Solitalea canadensis DSM 3403: one gene and its partner. The protein of the gene in region 1 interacts with the protein of each later gene in a pairwise test. Links are inferred from orthologs where the notes say so. Each region holds a gene or a part of one and is shown in the gene's direction. Other genes may lie near its edges. The genes, in order: ung and SOLCA_RS21490.

What was found.
Region 2: the proteins of ung (region 1) and SOLCA_RS21490 interact in binary tests that used the Escherichia coli proteins (3 or more experiments, as listed by UniProt). The link is inferred for Solitalea canadensis DSM 3403 from one-to-one orthologs.

The regions. Positions count from the first base shown.
Region 1 is NC_017770.1:3,065,045-3,074,782, reverse strand. What follows is about bases 1-2,916. They hold ung (uracil-DNA glycosylase), read left to right. Parts: upstream 1-1,073; coding sequence 1,074-1,760; downstream 1,761-2,916. Other genes in these bases: SOLCA_RS12660 (metal-dependent transcriptional regulator), read left to right, coding at 2,337-2,916; SOLCA_RS12665 (Lrp/AsnC family transcriptional regulator), read right to left, coding at 1,741-2,217; SOLCA_RS12675 (lipocalin-like domain-containing protein), read right to left, coding at 452-892; lysS (lysine--tRNA ligase), read left to right, coding at 1-374. Outside these bases: more of SOLCA_RS12660, read left to right, coding at 2,917-2,993; SOLCA_RS12655 (Nramp family divalent metal transporter), read left to right, coding at 2,998-4,887; SsrA-binding protein SmpB, read left to right, coding at 4,943-5,395; SOLCA_RS12645 (protein-L-isoaspartate(D-aspartate) O-methyltransferase), read right to left, coding at 5,475-6,119; SOLCA_RS12640 (hypothetical protein), read left to right, coding at 6,255-6,941; replication restart helicase PriA, read right to left, coding at 6,938-9,421; SOLCA_RS12630 (DUF423 domain-containing protein), read right to left, coding at 9,527-9,738. UniProt on the Escherichia coli protein: Excises uracil residues from the DNA which can arise as a result of misincorporation of dUMP residues by DNA polymerase or due to deamination of cytosine.
Region 2 is NC_017770.1:5,082,678-5,092,458, reverse strand. The notes cover bases 3,919-6,877. They hold SOLCA_RS21490 (nucleoside-diphosphate kinase), read left to right. Parts: upstream 3,919-5,167; coding sequence 5,168-5,587; downstream 5,588-6,877. Other genes in these bases: SOLCA_RS21480 (GNAT family N-acetyltransferase), read right to left, coding at 6,251-6,850; arsC (arsenate reductase (glutaredoxin)), read right to left, coding at 5,885-6,226; SOLCA_RS21495 (FKBP-type peptidyl-prolyl cis-trans isomerase), read right to left, coding at 4,188-5,069; SOLCA_RS21500 (DHH family phosphoesterase), read right to left, coding at 3,919-4,027. Outside these bases: SOLCA_RS21515 (asparaginase), read right to left, coding at 175-1,212; SOLCA_RS21510 (TatD family hydrolase), read right to left, coding at 1,266-2,036; SOLCA_RS21505 (FKBP-type peptidyl-prolyl cis-trans isomerase), read right to left, coding at 2,158-2,991; more of SOLCA_RS21500, read right to left, coding at 3,020-3,918; SOLCA_RS21475 (DUF721 domain-containing protein), read right to left, coding at 6,894-7,187; DNA replication/repair protein RecF, read right to left, coding at 7,274-8,413; SOLCA_RS21465 (tetratricopeptide repeat protein), read left to right, coding at 8,499-9,182; ribH (6,7-dimethyl-8-ribityllumazine synthase), read left to right, coding at 9,278-9,772. UniProt on the Escherichia coli protein: Major role in the synthesis of nucleoside triphosphates other than ATP. The ATP gamma phosphate is transferred to the NDP beta phosphate via a ping-pong mechanism, using a phosphorylated active-site intermediate.

The DNA.
Region 1 (9,738 bases):
ATGAGGCAATGGCAATGGATGAGGATTTCTTACGCTCATTAGAGTACGGTATGCCTCCAACTGCTGGTTTAGGAATCGGTATTGACCGTTTGGTGATGTTGATGACCAATCAGAGCACCATCCAGGAAGTATTGTTTTTCCCCCAAATGCGCCCTGAGAAAAAGCAAACAGCAAGCACTGACGAAGATTTTGTTGCTATTGGAATTCCTATTGATTGGGTTCAGGTAATTCGTAAAATGGGATTCAATACAGTAGAAGAGTTAAAAGCGGCAAATCCGAATAAAGTATTTAATGATATGGGCGGAATGAAAAAGAAAATGAAGCTCGAACTTAAAAATCCGTCATTAGAAGAAGTAAAAGTTTGGTTTGAATAGATCAAACTTAGAATAAAAAAAGCGTCCCTTCTTGGTTGAACCTAAGAAGGGACGCTTTTCTTTTATGAGCTTATGTTTTATTTACGATTGTAGACAAGCTTAGTCTCAATTTTGCCATCATCGTTTATTTCAACAAATGTAAGTGTAAGTTCTTTGCTAAATAATGAATAAATGGCAAAGAGCTCTTCCGGACTGGCATCATTAGCTTTTACTAACAGGGTGTTATTGTCAACACGGTAATTTACCGAAGAAACAACAGCATTTCCATTTGCATCAACCTGCGAAATGATTTTTCCATTGTTAAATTCTAACTCTAGTTTATCTTTTTCAGCAAATTGCGAAATAGGAATATTAAAGGAATTAACAACGTTTCCATTTCCATCAGTAACTTTTACATCTGCTTTTACCAATGACCATTTACCATCTAATGATGGTTGCGGATCATCATTATCCTTACAGGATGTCACAATGCTGAAAACTCCTAAAAGAATTATGAATAATGTGCTTAGTTTTTTCATGAAAGATTCGGTTTTTAATTGTCAGTAAGTGAAAAATGACCTTCGGTTGTTTTTCAATACTTAATACGTAAAAATGGTTGGAATAGTTGCAATAAAAAACGCTTGACAAAGCAGATATCCTTTTTTTGCTATTAATTTTTGGCCAAAACTACTATCTTGGCGTCAAATAACAATTTTTTATATGTCAGTTTCGCTTGAGCCCTCATGGCTTGCTGTATTGAAAGATGAATTTGAAAAAGATTACATGGTTAAGCTTAAGGCTTTCCTACAAGAAGAGAAAAGCAATGGAGCTGTAATCTATCCTAGTAACTCCGATATATTTAATGCCTTTACTTATACCCCGTTCGATGAGGTGAAAGTAGTTATTTTAGGCCAGGATCCTTACCATGGAGCAGGTCAGGCACATGGTCTATGTTTTTCGGTACAAAAGGGAGTAGCAGTTCCACCTTCATTAAAGAATATTTATAAAGAATTAGATGCAGATCTTAATATTCAGGCGCCCAATCATGGAACACTTACAGAATGGGCCAAAAGAGGAGTATTGTTATTAAATGCAACACTTACAGTAAGGGCAAGTCAAGCAGGTTCGCATCAAAATAAAGGATGGGAGCAATTTACAGATACAGTTATCCGTAAGTTATCTGAAAAGAAAAAAGGATTGGTGTTTATCCTTTGGGGGAATTATGCAAAAGCTAAAACAGCTTTAATAGATGCAAACAAGCATTTTATTTTGACTGCAGCCCATCCATCACCGTTTTCGGCATATAATGGATTTTTAGGCTGCAGACATTTTTCAAAAACAAATGAGATCCTAACCAAAGAAGGTTTAGCTCCCATAGATTGGCAAATTACTTCTCAAGAACAATAGGCAACGAAGGCTTAATGGTGCTTGATAAAATCATCATTGAGCTTTGATGACCAATTTCTTCAATTTTACTTAGTTTCTCCAAAATAATACGTTCGTAACCCTTCATGTCTTTAGCAACCAGCTTTACAACAAAGTCTGACGAACCGGTTACGTGATGACACTCTACTACATCCTCAATCGCATTGATTTTTTGAATGAATTTATTTCTGGCATCAGGAATATTTAGGTTAATAGTAATCTGAATAAAGCATTTTACGCCAAAACCTAACGACTCTTCATCAACTGAAGCATGGTAACTTTTAATGTATCCCTGATTTTCAAGCTTACGAACACGCTCAAGAGTGGGAGCGGGAGAAAGGCCTATCTCATTGGATAATTGCAAATTGGTAATTCGTCCGTCTTTTTGTAGTAATTTGATAATGTGTAGGTCTATCTTATCGAGATGATGTCCGTTCATTGTTTTATATTTCCTACAAAGTAGCAAATTTATTTGCCACCAAACAATATTCTGCCGAAAAAAAATTTGGAAAATTTAGGTTAGTCTAAAAAAAATATTAGATTTGACAGACTTTAATTATGAACTCATTTACAGAAGAAAACTATCTAAAAGCCATTTATAAGCTTACCGAGCACATTGTAGGGAATGTAACCACAAATGCAATTGCAGAAGTGATGAATACTAAGGCAGCTTCGGTAACAGATATGTTAAAAAAACTAGCGGATAAGAAATTAATAAATTACGAACGCTACCAAGGAGTCAGCCTTACCAAAAAGGGTGAGGAGATAGCCGTTCAAATTATTAGAAAACACCGGTTATGGGAGTGTTTTTTAGTGAATAAGCTTAATTTTAAATGGGACGAGGTTCATGATATTGCGGAAGAACTTGAACATATTAATTCCGATAAATTGATAAATAGATTGGATGAATACCTGGGTTTTCCTAAATATGATCCCCATGGCGACCCAATTCCTACTAAAAATGGGGTGTTTTCCATAACCAATTTTCATAAGCTGTTAAAACTTGATGAAGGAGATTCCGGAAAAATAGCCGGTGTTTCTGACCACACCAATACCTTCCTACAATACCTCGAAAAACAACAACTCGGATTAGGCGCATCCATCACAATCAAAGAAAAAAATGAATACGATCAATCGGTTATTGTTTCAACAGCCGATGGTAGAACGCTTTTTCTAAGTAAGGAAGTAGCAAATAATATTCTGGTAGCAAAATAAAATTATGTCACAGGCACACAGTTCCGGTTCGTTAGCCGAAGTTCATTCAAGCGTAAGTATTCCAGTATCAAAGAGTCCATGGAAACGGTTTATGGCATTTATTGGCCCGGCTTATTTGGTAAGCGTTGGTTATATGGACCCCGGGAACTGGGCTACAGATATTGCAGGAGGAAGTAAGTTCGGCTATCAGTTAATATGGGTGTTATTGATGTCGAATTTAATGGCTTTGTTACTTCAAAGTTTAAGTGCCCGTTTAGGAATTGTACGTGGATTGGATCTTGCCCAGGCATCTCGTAAAACTTACCCAAGCTTTATTAATATTCCATTATACATATTAGCCGAAATAGCGATTGCTGCCTGTGATTTAGCCGAAGTTATCGGTATGGCCATTGGGTTAAAATTGCTGTTTGGCTTGCCATTAATATGGGGTGTATCTATTACGGTATTGGATACGTTGATCATTCTGTTCCTCATGAATAAAGGCATTCGAACAATGGAAGTGTTTATTGTTTCGATGGTCTTTATTATTGGAATGGCATTTTTAGTCGACGTGTTTATTGCGCAGCCGGATGTAAAGGAAATTGCTAGAGGTTTTAAACCTTCTATTTTAGGTGGCGAAGCTTTATACATTGCTATCGGTATTATTGGTGCAACGGTAATGCCTCATAATCTGTACCTTCATTCATCGTTGGTACAAACAAGGAAAATAGAAAATGAACAAAGGAGTCTTAAAGAAGCGTTGAAATTCAATTTCTTTGACACCACAATTGCGCTGAATCTTGCATTTTTGGTTAATGCTTCAATTTTGATCCTGGCCGCAGCAGCTTTTCATAATAACGGATACTTTGAGATTGCAGATATTGAAGATGCTCATGAATTGCTTACCTCTATATTTGGATCGTTAGCTCCTGCATTATTTGCCGTTGCCTTGATTGCATCTGGACAAAGTTCAACTATAACTGGAACGTTGGCCGGACAAATTGTAATGGAAGGTTATTTAAATTTACGTATTCGTCCGTGGCTGCGTCGTTTGATCACTCGTATCATTGCAATAGCTCCAGCCATGATAACAATTATTTGGTTTGGGGAGGATAAACTTGGAGAACTTCTGGTTTTAAGTCAGGTGGTGTTAAGTCTGCAGTTAGGATTTGCCATCATCCCATTAATCCATTTCTGCAGTGATAAATCTCAGATGAATGGTTTTGCCATTAAAAATTGGGTAAAGGTGCTGGCGTGGATAAGTGCTACTTTAATCATTTCATTAAACGTGAAACTGGTGTACGAAGAAATAACAGGCTGGTTAGTATCAGCAGGAGACAATGTAATTTATATTTACATTCTTGTTCTTCCGGTAACCATCTTAACAGGTTGCCTGCTTTTGTATGTAATAGTTGTTCCGTTTATCAGAAGGAAAAGTCCTAAAGATGATTTTGTGCCTCATGGAACTGCATTATCTATTGATTCACCAGATTTTATCGAATATAAAAATATTGCTATCACGATTGATTTTTCAGCGATGGATCGCCACACTATCAGAAATGCGTTAGTTCAAGGGGGAAAGGATGCTGATTACACACTTATACACATTGTAGAGAGTGCAGGAGCCCAATATTTGGGACAATCAATCAATGATTTTGAAACGCGTAGTGATGAACGAAATATTGACAAGTATGTGAGTGAAATCAAAAAGATGGGGTACAAGGTAGAAGGGAAGATTGGATATGGTAATCCGGCAAAGGCAATCGCTAAAATTGTAAATAATAGTGAAATTGATTTTTTAGTGATGGGTGCACATGGACATAAAGCGTTAAAAGATGTTATCTTTGGGGCAACTGTAGATACCGTAAGGCACAAAGTAAAAGTGCCGGTATTAATTGTGAAAGATAATCAGTGAACAAGAGTATTTATATTAATCTAAACAAAATACTTTGTTCTAACATTTTTTGAATATGTCGGGTAATAACGTAAATATAAAGAACAAGAAAGCCTATTTTGAATACCATATCCTTGATAAGTATACAGCAGGGATAAAATTGTTAGGAACAGAAATAAAATCTGTCCGTGAAAGTAAAGTAAATATTAGTGATGCATTTTGTGCGTTTATTGACGGACAATTGTATGTTAGAAACATGCACATTGCAGAATACTCTCATGGTTCATTTTATAATCATGAGTCAAAAAGAGATCGAGCTTTGCTATTGCAAAAAAAAGAGCTTAAAAAACTGTTACAACGCACAAAGGAAAAAGGTTTAACCATAATACCTTTATATATGTTTATCAGTGAACGTGGATTTGCCAAAATAGAAATTGGTTTGGCTCAGGGTAAGAAAGAATTCGATAAACGAGATAGTATAAAAGAGCGCGACGCGAAAGTGGAGTTGGGTAGAGCGAGGAAATTTTAGGTTAGCTATTAGCTTTTAGTCGTTAGCCTTTAGCCATTAGAAACTTCTAACAGCTAACAGCTAATAGCCAGTAGCTAAACTACCAGGCTTTATCCCCAATCAGAGGAACGAACCTGAACTGAGCGAATTCTACCTTTTCGTATTCTTTTTCAGACACCCGCAATACGGTTGTCATGGTTTGTACTTTTTCATCACCAACAGGTATAACTAAAATCCCACCAATGGCCAGTTGTTTTAACAGCGTGTCCGGAATGCTTGGAGCACCGGCTGTTACTAGTATTTTATTAAATGGAGCCTCTTCAGGAATACCGTTAGAACCATCACCCAAGTAAAAGTTTGCAGTGTAGCCAAGAGTAGGCAGAAACTTTAATGTCTTATCAAATAATTCTTTTTGTCGTTCTATTGTATACACTTTAGCACCAAGTTCCACTAAAATGGACGTTTGGTAGCCAGAGCCTGTTCCGATCTCGAGTACTTTTTCACCTTTTTGTATGTGTAAAAGCTCGGTTTGGTAGGCCACGGTGTATGGTTGAGAAATCGTTTGCCCCGCGTCGATTTGCAGAGCTTTATCTGCATAAGCAACTTCAGCAGCATATTTTTCAACAAAAAAATGGCGCGGTATTTTTTCAATTGCCTTTAGAACAGCCTCATCCTTAATGCCCTTCTCTTTAAGTTGCTTTACTAAAACCTTTCTTAATCCTTTATGTTTATACGAATCGAGCATTAATTTTAAATTATAGTTATTAAATGTCAAAAATACAATAAAATTGGCTCAATATTTGATAAGGGCGTCGAATAATTATGCATATTTGTTCAATTATCTAAATAAAAGCTAAATCAAAAATTACTCCCCAAAAAAATGAAACTAAAGTTTCCCTTATTAATTTTCTTTTCAGTGTTGTTTGCCAATACCCTGAAAGCACAAAACATTTCTCCGTACAGGTTCAGTCTTGGAGCCAAAATTTTGAGTTACAATGAACAAATGGCTGTACCTAATTCTGATTTCAACAACAATGATTATCAGTTAAATAGCGTAACCGGAATTATATTCAAGGTACGAAATAACATGTACTCTTTTCGCGGCGGAGTAGATTATCTTAAGCAAAAAGACAATAATTCCGCACCTGATTGTCCGACTTGTCCCGGCTATACAGGAGCTAATGAGCAACTGAAAGTAGGCGTTGGTTTTGAACGAGAATTCTTTTATTACAACGTAAGACCTGTAATCGGACTTGACGTTTTTTATTTCAGGTCAGAGTATAATGGGAAAATTGTTCCGCCATCAGGTGTGCTGAGTTCTGTGGAAAATATTCGCAATGGAGCTGGATTTACTCCATTCATTGGTGTAAAAATTTATCCTATGGATAGAATTACCATTTCTGCAACGGCTAACTTTAATGGGATTTGGTTCCATGAAAAGATTCAGAATACTTTAGGTGCAACAATGATTAAAACATCTGTACCGGCTACTACCAGGTATGAAACCTATTTTAACCCATTGGGTGGTTTAACCCTGTTGTACAATTTCGGTTCACTCGAAGATTAATAAGGATCTACATCAATTTTGATCAGGCTGTTACGATTCTCTTTTTGTGTATAAAAGTGATCGATAGCGGCCTGAACAACTTGCTTTACCTTCCCAATTGAGACATTTTCCTTCTCAATTTTGATCATAATTGTTTTGATATAATAGTTTCGTATCCGAGATATTAGTGGTATTTCCGGACCCAATATTCGTTTTCCTAACTGATTTCTTAACTCTTTGGCTAAAAACTCGGCAGATTGGTTTGCCAGGTTTTGGTCTTTATTTTTAATATCAATTTGTATAAGCCGATAGAATGGAGGATAATGAAACCCACTCCGTTCTGCTAACTCCGCTTTAAAGAAAGGTTCATATTTATTGTACATAACCCATTCAATAACTTTATGAGTAGGTTGGTTGCTTTGTATGATTACCTTGCCTCTGCTGCTTCTTCTGCCTGCCCGGCCACTCACTTGTGTCATTAACTGAAAGCTGCGCTCAAAAGCTCTGAAATCAGGGAAATTCAGCATTGCATCAGCATTCAGCACACCGATTAAACTTACATTTTCAAAATCAAGTCCTTTGGTAACCATCTGGGTACCTACCAGGATATCAATCTTTCGGTCTTCAAAATCGTTGATCAGATGCTGATACCCGTATTTGCTGCGGGTTGAATCCAAATCCATTCGCGCAATTCTAGCTGTTGGAAGGATTATTGCCAGTTCATCTTCGATCTTTTCCGTTCCAAAACCTTTTTGTTCTACTTGGGTACTACCACATGCCGGGCAACGATAAAACAACTCGTCTTTAAAGCCACAATAATGACAATGCAATTTATTATCATGTTTATGGTATGTTAAGCTAATGTCGCAATTGATGCATTTGGGAGTGAATCCACAAGTGCCACACATTAGCATAGGAGCGTAGCCACGGCGGTTTTGAAATAAGATTACCTGTTCCTTTTTATTAAGTGCTAATTCAATTTCATTGAACAACAAGCTCGAAAAATGAGATTTCATGCTTTTTTGCTTGCGTTCTTGCTGTAAATCGGCTACTTGTATTTCTGGTAATTGAACTCCGCCAAAACGCTCTGTCAACGTAACCAGTTTATAACGATTGCTGGTTGCATTATAATAACTTTCAATAGAAGGTGTTGCAGATCCTAAAATAATGGAAGCTTTATGCAAATGGGAGAGATACAAAGCCGTGTCTCGTGCATTATAGCGAGGTGCCGGATCAAATTGTTTAAAGGAAGTTTCGTGCTCTTCATCAACAATGATTAGCCCTAAATCTGCAAAGGGCAGAAAAACAGAAGATCGTGCGCCTAAAATTATTTTGTATTGATTTTTAAGCGTTTTTTGCCACACTTCAGCCCGTTCATTGTCATTGTATTTTGAATGATAAATTCCTACGTTATCACCAAAATGTGCTTGCAAACGCTGAATCATTTGAGCCGTAAGGGCAATTTCAGGTAATAAGTATAAAGCCTGCTTGTGTTCTTTTAGACAAGCTTCAATGAGTTTTATATAAATCTGCGTTTTCCCGGAGGCTGTAACTCCGTGAAGAAGAACCGGAAGATTAGCCTCAAATCCGTCCTTAATTTCATCCAACGATTTTTCTTGTGCAGCAGAAAGACTAAAGTTTTTTATTAGTTCAATTTCAGGTTGTGAAAAGCGACTGATTTCTTTTTTTTCGGTTCTGAAAATGTCCTTTTCTACCAAAGCATTAAAAATGGCATTAGAAGCACCGCTTTCTTCCAGTAACTCTTTTTTTGTTAGTGCCGGTCGGAGCTTCGAAAGGTGTAGGTAAACCATTAAAAGATCCACCTGCTTTGGGGCCCTTTCTAATATGCTAAAAAGCTCTTTTAATTGATCAGGATTATTATAAACCTTGTGTAGTTTAACAAATGTTTCGAGCTTGGGTTTATAACGGTCATTTAGTTCTTCCGAAATTAAAACGATTCTTTTTTCATTTAATGATTTAATTACTGGCATTACGGTTTTCTGACCCAATACCTTCATAATATCACTAATACTGAGGTCTTCTTTTAGTTCCAATGCATCTACAACCAAAAACTCTTTATCATTCAATAAGCTTTTATCAAACTCGTGTTCACGATTCAAGGTGATTTTAGTCTCACTGGCAAGTTTCATGGCTGCTGGTAATGCAGCATTCATCACTTCTCCAATGTAGCACATGTAATAGGATGAAATCCATTGCCATAATCTTAACTGATTCTCCGTTACCAGTGGCACATCATCTAATACAGAAATAATATACTTTGCCTCGTATAGGGTTGGAGCTTCAGTTGTAATCTGATAAACTAATGCAGTGTATACTTTATTCTTTCCAAATTGCACGATTACCCGTTGCCCAACCCTGATAGTTTGATTGAGTTCAAATGGAATGCGATAAGTATAGTTTCTGGAAATTGCTAAGGGCAGCACAACCTCTGCGAACAGTGTTACTCTGTCGTTATAATCACCAGAATGAAGTTTAAGCATAGTTTATCAATTAGCAATTGTTGATGCCAGTAAACAGGTAATAAGGTATAAGTTTTTGAACCGGTTCAGAAATTAATAAAAAAAAACTTAAAGGGCATTTTATTATTAAAAACGTTCTCTAAGCGCTCCAATAAATACAGATAACCATCCAATTATAAAAGCTACACCACCAAAAGGAGTGATGATTCCTAACCAGGTTGCGTTATGAAATCCGATAACTTCGCGTGTTGCCAATAAATATAATGAACCGGAAAATAAGATAATACCCGCAAGGAAGAACCATACGGCTCTTAAAAAAGATTTCTTTACAGATAGCT
Region 2 (9,781 bases), 2.0 Mb from region 1 along the record:
AGGGAGGTTGTACGGGAAGCAATAAATCCAGTATTTCATGCTCTCAACAAAATAACTGGTTTGCAAATATTCGGTTTATAATTTCTTTCTACTATTCGTCTAGCACAAAAAACCACTCAAATAGTTCTATATTTTAATGAATCAGCATAACTGGCAGAATTGATCACAATAAACCTAAGACTGTCCATTCAGCTTGGTCAATTCTCCCCTTATAGAGGTCGATAACATCAGTTTTAGTTCTTCAGCAGGAAGATTCTGTGCCATTACAAACATTAGTTTTGTGATAGCAGCTTCGTAAGTCATGTCATAACCACTTAAAATTCCCATTGACGACAATTCATTACTGGTTTCATAATGTCCTAATTCTACGGTTCCACCCATACATTGAGAAATATCGAGGATCAAAATTCCCCTGTTTATGGCTTCTTTCAATACGGCCAGAAATCGTGGATCTGTACTTGCATTTCCGGAACCGAACGCCTCCATTACTACTGCGCGCAAACCCGGAGTGCTTAATACGCCACTTACAAAGCGAGCATCCATTCCAGGAAACAACTTTAATGATCCTACTGATGTGTCAAAGTATTTATAAACTTTAAGCGGTTTCTCTGGCTGAGGTAGAATATACTTTTCGTTATATTTTAACCTAATTCCGGCTTCTGCCAAAGGATGATAGTTGGTCGAAGTAAACGCCTGGAACTTTTCTGAATCAAATTTAGTGGCTCTGTTTCCTCTGTAAAGCATGAAATCAAAATAGATACATACTTCAGGAACCATTGCAGAACCATCATCTTTTTTAGCTGCAGCAATTTCAAGAGCGGTCAGCAGATTCTCTTTTGCATCTGTCCTGATCTCCCCAATTGGCAGTTGAGAACCGGTAAAAACCACCGGTTTGGCTAAGTTTTCCAACGCAAAACTTAATGCCGAGGCCGAATAAGCCATCGTATCTGATCCGTGTAATATCACAAAACCATCGTACTTATTATAATTATCTTCAATGATCACTGCCAATTCTACCCAGATTTCCGGTGTCATATTAGATGAATCCAGCGTCGGGTTGAAAGAGTGAACGGCGAAATTATAATTAAGTCGTTTTAGTTCGGGTACATTACCGGTAATGTGCGAAAAGTTGAATGGTTTTAATGCTCCTGTTTTAGGATCATTTACCATACCAATCGTACCGCCGGTATAGATAATCAGAATATTGGTCATTAAGGTTTAGATTCGTTAATTTTTGATTGATTTGCAAAGAAAACCAATCTGAATTAAACTCCAAATATTTTTACCGAGTTTTCTGTAGTGATTTTTGCCAATTTTACAATATCCATCTGATAAAGGTCGGCTACTTTTTGAGCAATATGCACTAAATAGCTTGTCTCATTAGGCTTACCTCTATAAGGTACAGGAGTTAAATAAGGCGCATCCGTTTCCAAAACAATATGTTCAGGATTAATTGCCGCCACAGTTTTATCTAATCCTGAGTTTTTATAGGTAACAACTCCTCCAATGCCCAAGTAAAAGTTTAGATTAATTACTTTTTGAGCTTGTTCAACTGAACCTCCAAAACAATGGAAAATACCACGAAGTTTTTCATCCTTTTCTTCTTCTAATACTTCAATGATTTCGTTGTAAGCATCGCGGCAATGGATAACGATTGGCAGGTTAAGCTCTTTAGCCCAACCAATCTGAGTTTTGAATGCTTTCTTTTGCTCTTCCAGATGCGTTTTATCCCAATAAAGGTCTATTCCGATTTCACCGATCGCGTAGATTTTATTTGCATCAATAGCCTGCTTTATAACAGTTAACTCTTTTTCATAATTATCCTTAACAGAACATGGGTGAAGACCCATCATTGGAAAACAGTTTTCGGGATATTTCGTGGCCAGATCAAATACATGCTGAATAGTTCCAGAATCTACATTTGGCAAAAACATACGTTTTACCCCATTGTCAAAAGCACGCTGAATCGCTTTTTCTCTTTCTGCCGGATCTTCTGGTGAATAATATTGGTGTGTATGTGTATCGGTTAATAACATTTTAAAATTTTGTTCCGTGATCGACTCACAAGTTTATTTTCTCAAATGCTGTTTAAACAAAAACTGCGAATGATTGTTCATCCGCAGTTCTTTATTTTATTTGTCTGTATGTTCAGATCAACTATTTCTTAGCTGATTTAACATCCAACACTTGTAATTCAAATACTAATGGGCTGTTTGGAGGAATAGGACCATTACCCATTTCACCGTAAGCTAATTTTGCAGGAATAATGAAAGTTGCAGATTCGCCTTTTTTCAATAATTGTAATGCTTCTACCCAACCATCAATCACCATACCTTTTTGAACTGGTAATTCAAATGGCTGACCACGGTCTAATGATGAATCGAATTTGGTTCCGTCTAACAATTTACCGGTATAGTGAACTTTAACAGTATCACCTAATTTCACTTGAGTTCCGGCTGCAGCTGGAGTAGAGATGAAATAACGTAAGCCAGAAGCTGTTTTTTGGAATGCAATTTTGCTATCAGTTTGGAATTTATCCATTGCTTTATTGGCTTCTGCTTCCATTGACGATTTAGTTTTAACGTCTTCTACTTTTACAATGAACGTTAAATAGCTACCCGATTTAATAAATGGAGGCATTGACATACCCATTTTAGGATTGAAAACTGAGTCAGCAATAACTTTAAATGAAGCACTGTCGCCTTTAGTTAACATTTTAAAGGCATCCATCATATCTCCTTTGAAAAGAGGTTTTTGAACGATCAAATCATAAGGTCTTTTCATTTTGTAAGTATCCATCAATACTGAATCACTGTCAGTTTTGTAGATAATATTTACACGAATAAAGTCGCCTTCTTTGATTTTTTCGCCTTTATTTTCGGTATAGATTTTATATAACAGACCGTTCTCACTTTTCTTGTAACCATCTTTGTTACAAGCGAACAGCACACCGGCAAGGGCTACTGCTAAAACTGCAAATTTTGCTTTCATTGAATAATTTTCTATTAATGCTTGTGGTTTAAACGTTTAATAACTCTTTATATTCCGGTAGTACTGAAATAAACTTCTGTACGGTTTCTTCCAATGATAATTGCGATTGTCCCCCTGCGGCATTGTGATGCCCTCCTCCTTCAAAGTATTTTTTTGCAACTTCATTTGCCGGAAATTCTCCTTTAGAGCGTAATGATAATTTAACTATTTCGGCCCGGTCAATAATTATGGCCGCGAATTTAATATTATTGATTGAAAGTGCGTAATTAACAATACCTTCTGTATCACCTGAACCAACATTATATTCATCAAGATCTTGCTGTGTTAATGCTATCAGCGCTGTTCTGTATTCTTCAAAAACTTGCAATTTATCTTTCAGACAGTATCCTAAGAAACGTGTCCGACTTTCAGAATAGGTATCGTAAACCAATTCATGAATACGTGCATTATCTGCACCCACCTCAATAAGGTCGGCAACAACTCTATGCAAATGTGCGGTTACAGAGTTAAAGCGGAACGATCCTGAATCAGTCATGATTCCACAATACAAACAACTGGCGATACTTTTATTTAACAACGCTTTATCACCCATTTGCACCATAAAGTCATAAACCAACTCTGCGGTAGCACATGCCGCGGCATTCCATAAGCGATAATCATCAAACCCCTCTGGCTCGAGGTGATGATCGATCATTACTTTTATTCCAGGAGCAGCCCCAACAACATCGCCAAGTCCGTTTATCCTTTTCAGACCATTAAAATCAAGGCAGAAAATAATATCTGCATCAGCAATTAACTTTTCTGATTGTTGGGGTTGATCAGGATATACGATAACCTCTCCATTTCCAGGTAACCAATGTAAAAAGAATGGATAATCAGTAGGAGTAATTACATGTACGTTATGCCCTTTTAGTAACAAATAATGATAAAGCCCTAATGATGAACCCATCGCATCACCATCAGGTTTTGGATGAGTTGTTATGACTATATTTTTTGCTGTTTCTAAAAGTGGCTTTAAGGCCGTAATTGACTGCATGTAATTTGGTTAAAGAGGGCGAAGATACGTAGTTTGGTCCATAGTTCATAGACATATCGAGCGGGTAATGGACCATAGTCAATAGTCCATAGACCATAGTAAGTTTAATCCGACTCGAAGATTCTATAGACTATGGACCATGGACTATGGACTAATATAATTACTTCACCGGCTTAATATCTACTAATTCAACATCAAACACTAGGATGCTGTTAGCTGGAATATCCGCTCCCATTGCACGTTCTCCGTATGCTAATCCTGATGGAATTACAAAAACTGCTTTTTCTCCTTTTTTCAACAATTGTAAACCTTCATCCCAACCGGCAATCACCATGTTTTTGCCTAACATAAATTCGATAGGCTGGTTGCGATCGTAAGATGAATCGAATTTTTTACCGCTTAATAGTTTACCTGTATAGTGTACATTAATGGTGTCACCTGCTTTTGCATTCACTCCGTTTCCTTTTGAAGTTATTTGGTAACGCAACCCTGATGGTGTAGTCGACAATTGCAGATTATTGACTTTTGCATAATCACTAATTGATTTGTCTTCCTCTGCTTTGCGCTTAGCTGCTGCTGCTTTTGCTTCAGCTTCCATTTGCTGAGGTGTTTTTACGTCGATAACCTTAATCGTATAACATAAAAATCTTTTTGATGCCAGAAATGGCGGACGTTGAACAGATGCAGGCGCACCTTTAAATAACAAATCACTACCAATTCTAAATGTGGCACTATCACCTTTGGCCAATAATGTTAAAGCCTCCATAACCTGACTCTTATCTGCCATTGTATCAATTCTTACAATAACCTCAGCAGGTTGTTTAAGCTTATAAGTACTTTGAAGGATTGAGTCTTTATCGGTTTTATAGATCATGTGAAATTTCACATAATCACCTTGTTTGATTTTTATTTTATTGGTGGCTGTTGTTTTAAGAATTTTATAAAACAGGCCACGTTTGGTTTGCTGAAAGCCATTATCAAAAGCCATCAAAGTTACTCCTGCGATAACTAATAATGCTATCAGAAATTTGAGTTGTTTCATTTAATTTATGTAAGCGTTAATGTGTTAAAAACCAGTTAAAGGCAAGGGGCTAAATTAACAGATAAAACTCTATCTTTGCGGCAAATTTTAAAAAAGAAATGGTTACTAACAGAACTTTCACAATGATTAAGCCTGATGCGGTGGCGAATGGCCATGCAGGCGCGATTTTAGACCGTATCATTAAAGCGGGCTACAAAGTTGTTGCATTAAAATACACAAAACTTACTACTGAAACTGCTGGTCAATTCTATGCTGTTCACAGTGAGCGTCCGTTCTATAAAGACTTAGTTAGCTTTATGTCGCAAGGACCTATCTATGCTGCGATTTTAGAAAAAGACAACGCGATCGAAGATTTCCGTAAATTTATCGGAGCAACTGATCCAAGTAAAGCTGATGCTGGAACTATCCGTGCTGATTTTGCTAAATCTATTGACGCTAACGCTATCCACGGTTCTGATTCAGATGAAAACGCTGCTATCGAAGGAAACTTCTTCTTCAATAACTTTGAGCGTTTCTAATTTAGCTATAAGCCTTTAGCTGTTAGCTATTGGCCTATAAAAGGAAAAGCATGAATTGAGTTCATGCTTTTCCTTTTTTTATTAAGCTAGCAGCTGAAAATCTAATAGCTAATTACTAACAGCTAATGGCTGATAGCTACCAGCTACTTCAATAACTCAGTTTCTAATTTTAGCTATTAGCTATTGGCCTATAAAAGGAAAAGCATGAATTGAGTTCATGCTTTTCCTTTTTTTATTAAGCTAACAGCTGTAAATCTAATAGCTAATTACTAACAGCTAATGGTTGATGGCTACCAGCTATTTCAACAACTCAATCACTTTTTCAACAGGCCTTCCGATAACGGCTCGATTTCCTTCAATCACTATCGGACGTTCCATCAACTGTGGAAACTCAATCATTGCATTAACTATTTCGTCATCGCTCAAAGATTTACCTGCAAATTGTTCTTTCCAGATTGGCTCTTTTGTTCTCACTAGTTCTATGGGATTTATGCCGATAAGTTTTATAATGTCCTTAAGTTCATCAACAGAAAGCTTATCGTCGATATATTTTATAATTTCCAGCTTAGCGCCCTTTTCTTCTAATAATTTCAAAGCAGTTCGGCTGGTGCTGCATTTTGGATTGTGAAGTATTTTCATCTTATTTTCTTGTGATCTAAACTTTCAACTGAGTTTACTTTTTAGCTTATCTCTAACACCATTCTCCCATTCCTTTTTTAGAATACTGAGAACAATACTATCCCGTCTTCCACCAAACGAGTCGGGCATATGACTACGAAGCACACCTTCCACGGTACACCCAATACTTTTCATTGCAGCAATACTTCTAGCATTATTATTATCTGCTCTAAACTCTACCCTTTCCATGCCCAACTTCTCAAAAGCAAACTCCAACAATAGAAACTTACATTGCTTATTTAAACCTGTACCTTGAAAATCTTTACCATACCATGTATAACCCAACTGCAATGTTTGATAAGATAATTGTATATCATAAAAACGAGTACTTCCTGCATACCTGTTTTGCTGTTTATCAAATACGATAAATGGAAATTCTCTACCTAGTTTCTTTGCGGCTAAAGCAATCTGAATATATTTTTTCAAATTCTCTTCACCACCAGCCTGTAACAAAGAATATCTCCAGATTTCAGGTTCATTTAAAGAAAATTCTAACAAATGTTCAAAATCGGTTTCTTCTAATGGCCGTAAAAGGACTTTTTCATTTTCGAGGACAACGATCTGAGACGGATCAAAAAGGTTCATACTTACTTATTAGAAACTTAACGTTATTTATACTGTCTTAAAACTATAAAAACACCACTTCCTCAATCACTTTGGTTCCAGCCTTATCATTTACCACCTCAACAATCTTCTCTTTTGCACGGGTAAGCTCATGGCGAAGTGCCGCGGAATCTAATCGAACAAATAGTTTTTTATTGCGGATAAATATTTCAGAAGTTCTGTTGGCAACCATTGGCCCCATTATATCGGCCCATGACTGAACAATATTCACTTCATTATATTTATCCTTTATTCGGTATGTTTCAAGAAGCAGGTCTATTGCTTCTTTCATTGTTTGTTCGTTGGATTTTTTAAACATATATTTTGGTGATTACACCGATTAGGCCCGATAATTAACGGGATTGATTACATTAATAAATAAGTTGATTCAGTAGTTAAACGATCCTATTCTGATCGGTTTACAAAAGCTTCGTCTTTAATATGTCCGCCTTCAACTGCTCCTTTGCTTACTTCGAACACTTTAATATCCATTCCTATTTCATCAAACACCTTTTCTACCCGGTCTTTACTGGTATCGGTAATAAATAACTGGCCGAAATTATCCTGAACAACCATTTCCATCATTTTTTTAACCCGCATGTCATCCAGCTTGTCAAAAATATCATCTAATAATAATAAGGGCTTAAATCCTTTTAACTTATAGAGATAACTATACTGTGCCAGTTTTAATGCAATGAGAAATGATTTTTGCTGACCCTGAGATCCAAATTTTTTCAAGGAGTAGCCATGTATACTAAATTCAAGCTCATCTTTATGAATACCAAAATTCGTGCGTTGTAAAACGGTATCCTTTCTGAAGCTTTTTTTCAAGCCTTCTGCATAAGCATCTTCATTTAACTGCGAAACATATTGCAGGGTCACATTTTCTGCTTCGTTACTAAGATACTTATAATGTGTATTAAATACTTCAGTAAATTCTTCGAGGAATGATTTTCGTTTTTGATAAATTTCAGAACCTGTTGCAATTAATTGATCATCATAAACAGATAGAAGGTCAGGATCAAAATTTCCACTTTCTGCAAACTGTCGAAGCAAGCTATTTCTATTCGTCAGGTTCTTATTATATAATATAAGCGTGTCGAGGTAACGGTTATCTGTCTGAGAAATTACATTATCAATAAATTTCCGACGCTCTTCACTACCTTCAATAACCAGGCTAATATCATACGGAGAGATCATTACTAACGGGAACTGTCCGATATGATCTGCCAATCGTGAATAGTCCTTTTTATTACGCTTGAATTGTTTTTTCTGATTTTTCTTTAATCCGCAGAAAATAACCTCACTCTGTTCATTTTTCTCAAAAACGCCCTGCAACATAAAAAAATCCTGTTCATAGCGTATTTGCTGACTATCAACCGGATTAAAATAACTTTTGCAAAGAGACAGGTAATGGATAGCATCCAACAGATTTGTTTTACCTGCACCATTATTACCAACAAAGCAATTTACCGTTGGAATAAAGTCCAATTCGGCCTCTTCGTAGTTTTTAAAATTTAACAGGGTAAGCTTTTGCAGATACATTGAACAAAGGTAAGCAACATCAAATAATAATCAGACTTGCGTAAAAAGATTAAAAGTGTATTTTTGCGCACTCAATATAGTACAAATGGCAAAAAATCAAGAGAATAATCATCAGGAAATCGGTGGTTTAGATTTACAAGGGCAGTTCGGAAAAACAGAAATGTTTGTTACCGAAAACAAAAAAAGCCTTCTAATCATTCTGGGAGCAATTGTGATTATGGGTGGTTTATTCATAGGTTGGAACCTTTACCATAAAAACCAGGATAAAGAAGCACAGGATCAAATGTTTAAGGCTGAACAATATTTTGAAGCTGATTCATTAGATAAGGCTCTTAACGGAGATGGTAACTTCCCTGGATTTGTAAAAATTATTGACGAATACAGTGGTACAAAGGCTGCTAATTTGGCTTATTATTATTCAGGTATCATTTACCTTAAGAAAGGTGAATTCCAAAAAGCAATTGACAACTTAGAAAGTTATAGTTCTAAAGATGAGGTTACCAGTGCAACCGCTCTAGGTGCAATTGGTGATGCATACAGCGAATTAAAGAATTACGATAAAGCAGCTGATTATTACAAAAAAGCAGCTGATAAAAAACTGCAAAGCTTTTCACCAATCTACTTAATGAAATTAGGTATGATCTACGAGGAGTTGAAGAAAAATGACAAAGCTGTTGAAGCTTACAAAACGATCAAAACTGAATACGCTGAATCGCAACAAGCACGTTCAATTGATGAATACATCGCTCGTGCTGAAGCAAAGTTATAATCGGCTAAAGTTCTAACTGAACAAAAATATTTAAGCGGTGAACAGTACTTTGGCTGTTCGCCGTTTTTATTTCCTGCTAACCTTTAAATCAACATATGGCTACTGCATATAAAAATTTATCAGACTTTTCTGAATCAGAAGTACCTTCTGCTCAGGGATATAAATTTGGAATTGTTGTTTCTGAATGGAACCATAAAGTTACTGGAGCTTTATTAGATGGTGCCATTTCTACATTAAAGAATTATGGTGCTGCCGATGAGCAAATTATTACTCACACAGTTCCAGGCACTTTTGAATTAAGCACAGGAGCACAGCTGTTATTAGAATCAGAAACGTTTGACGCGGTTATTTGTTTAGGCTGCGTTGTTCAGGGTGAAACCCGTCACTTTGACTTTATCTGCAATGCTGTTTCAATTGGCATTACGGATGTGGCTTTAAAATACAACAGACCTGTGATTTTCGGTGTTTTAACAACTGATAACATGCAGCAGGCTATTGAACGCGCAGGCGGCCGACATGGAAATAAAGGTGATGAAGCAGCAGTTACTGCTATCAAAATGGCCGATCTTGCTAAAAAGTTGAAAAAATAATAACCAATA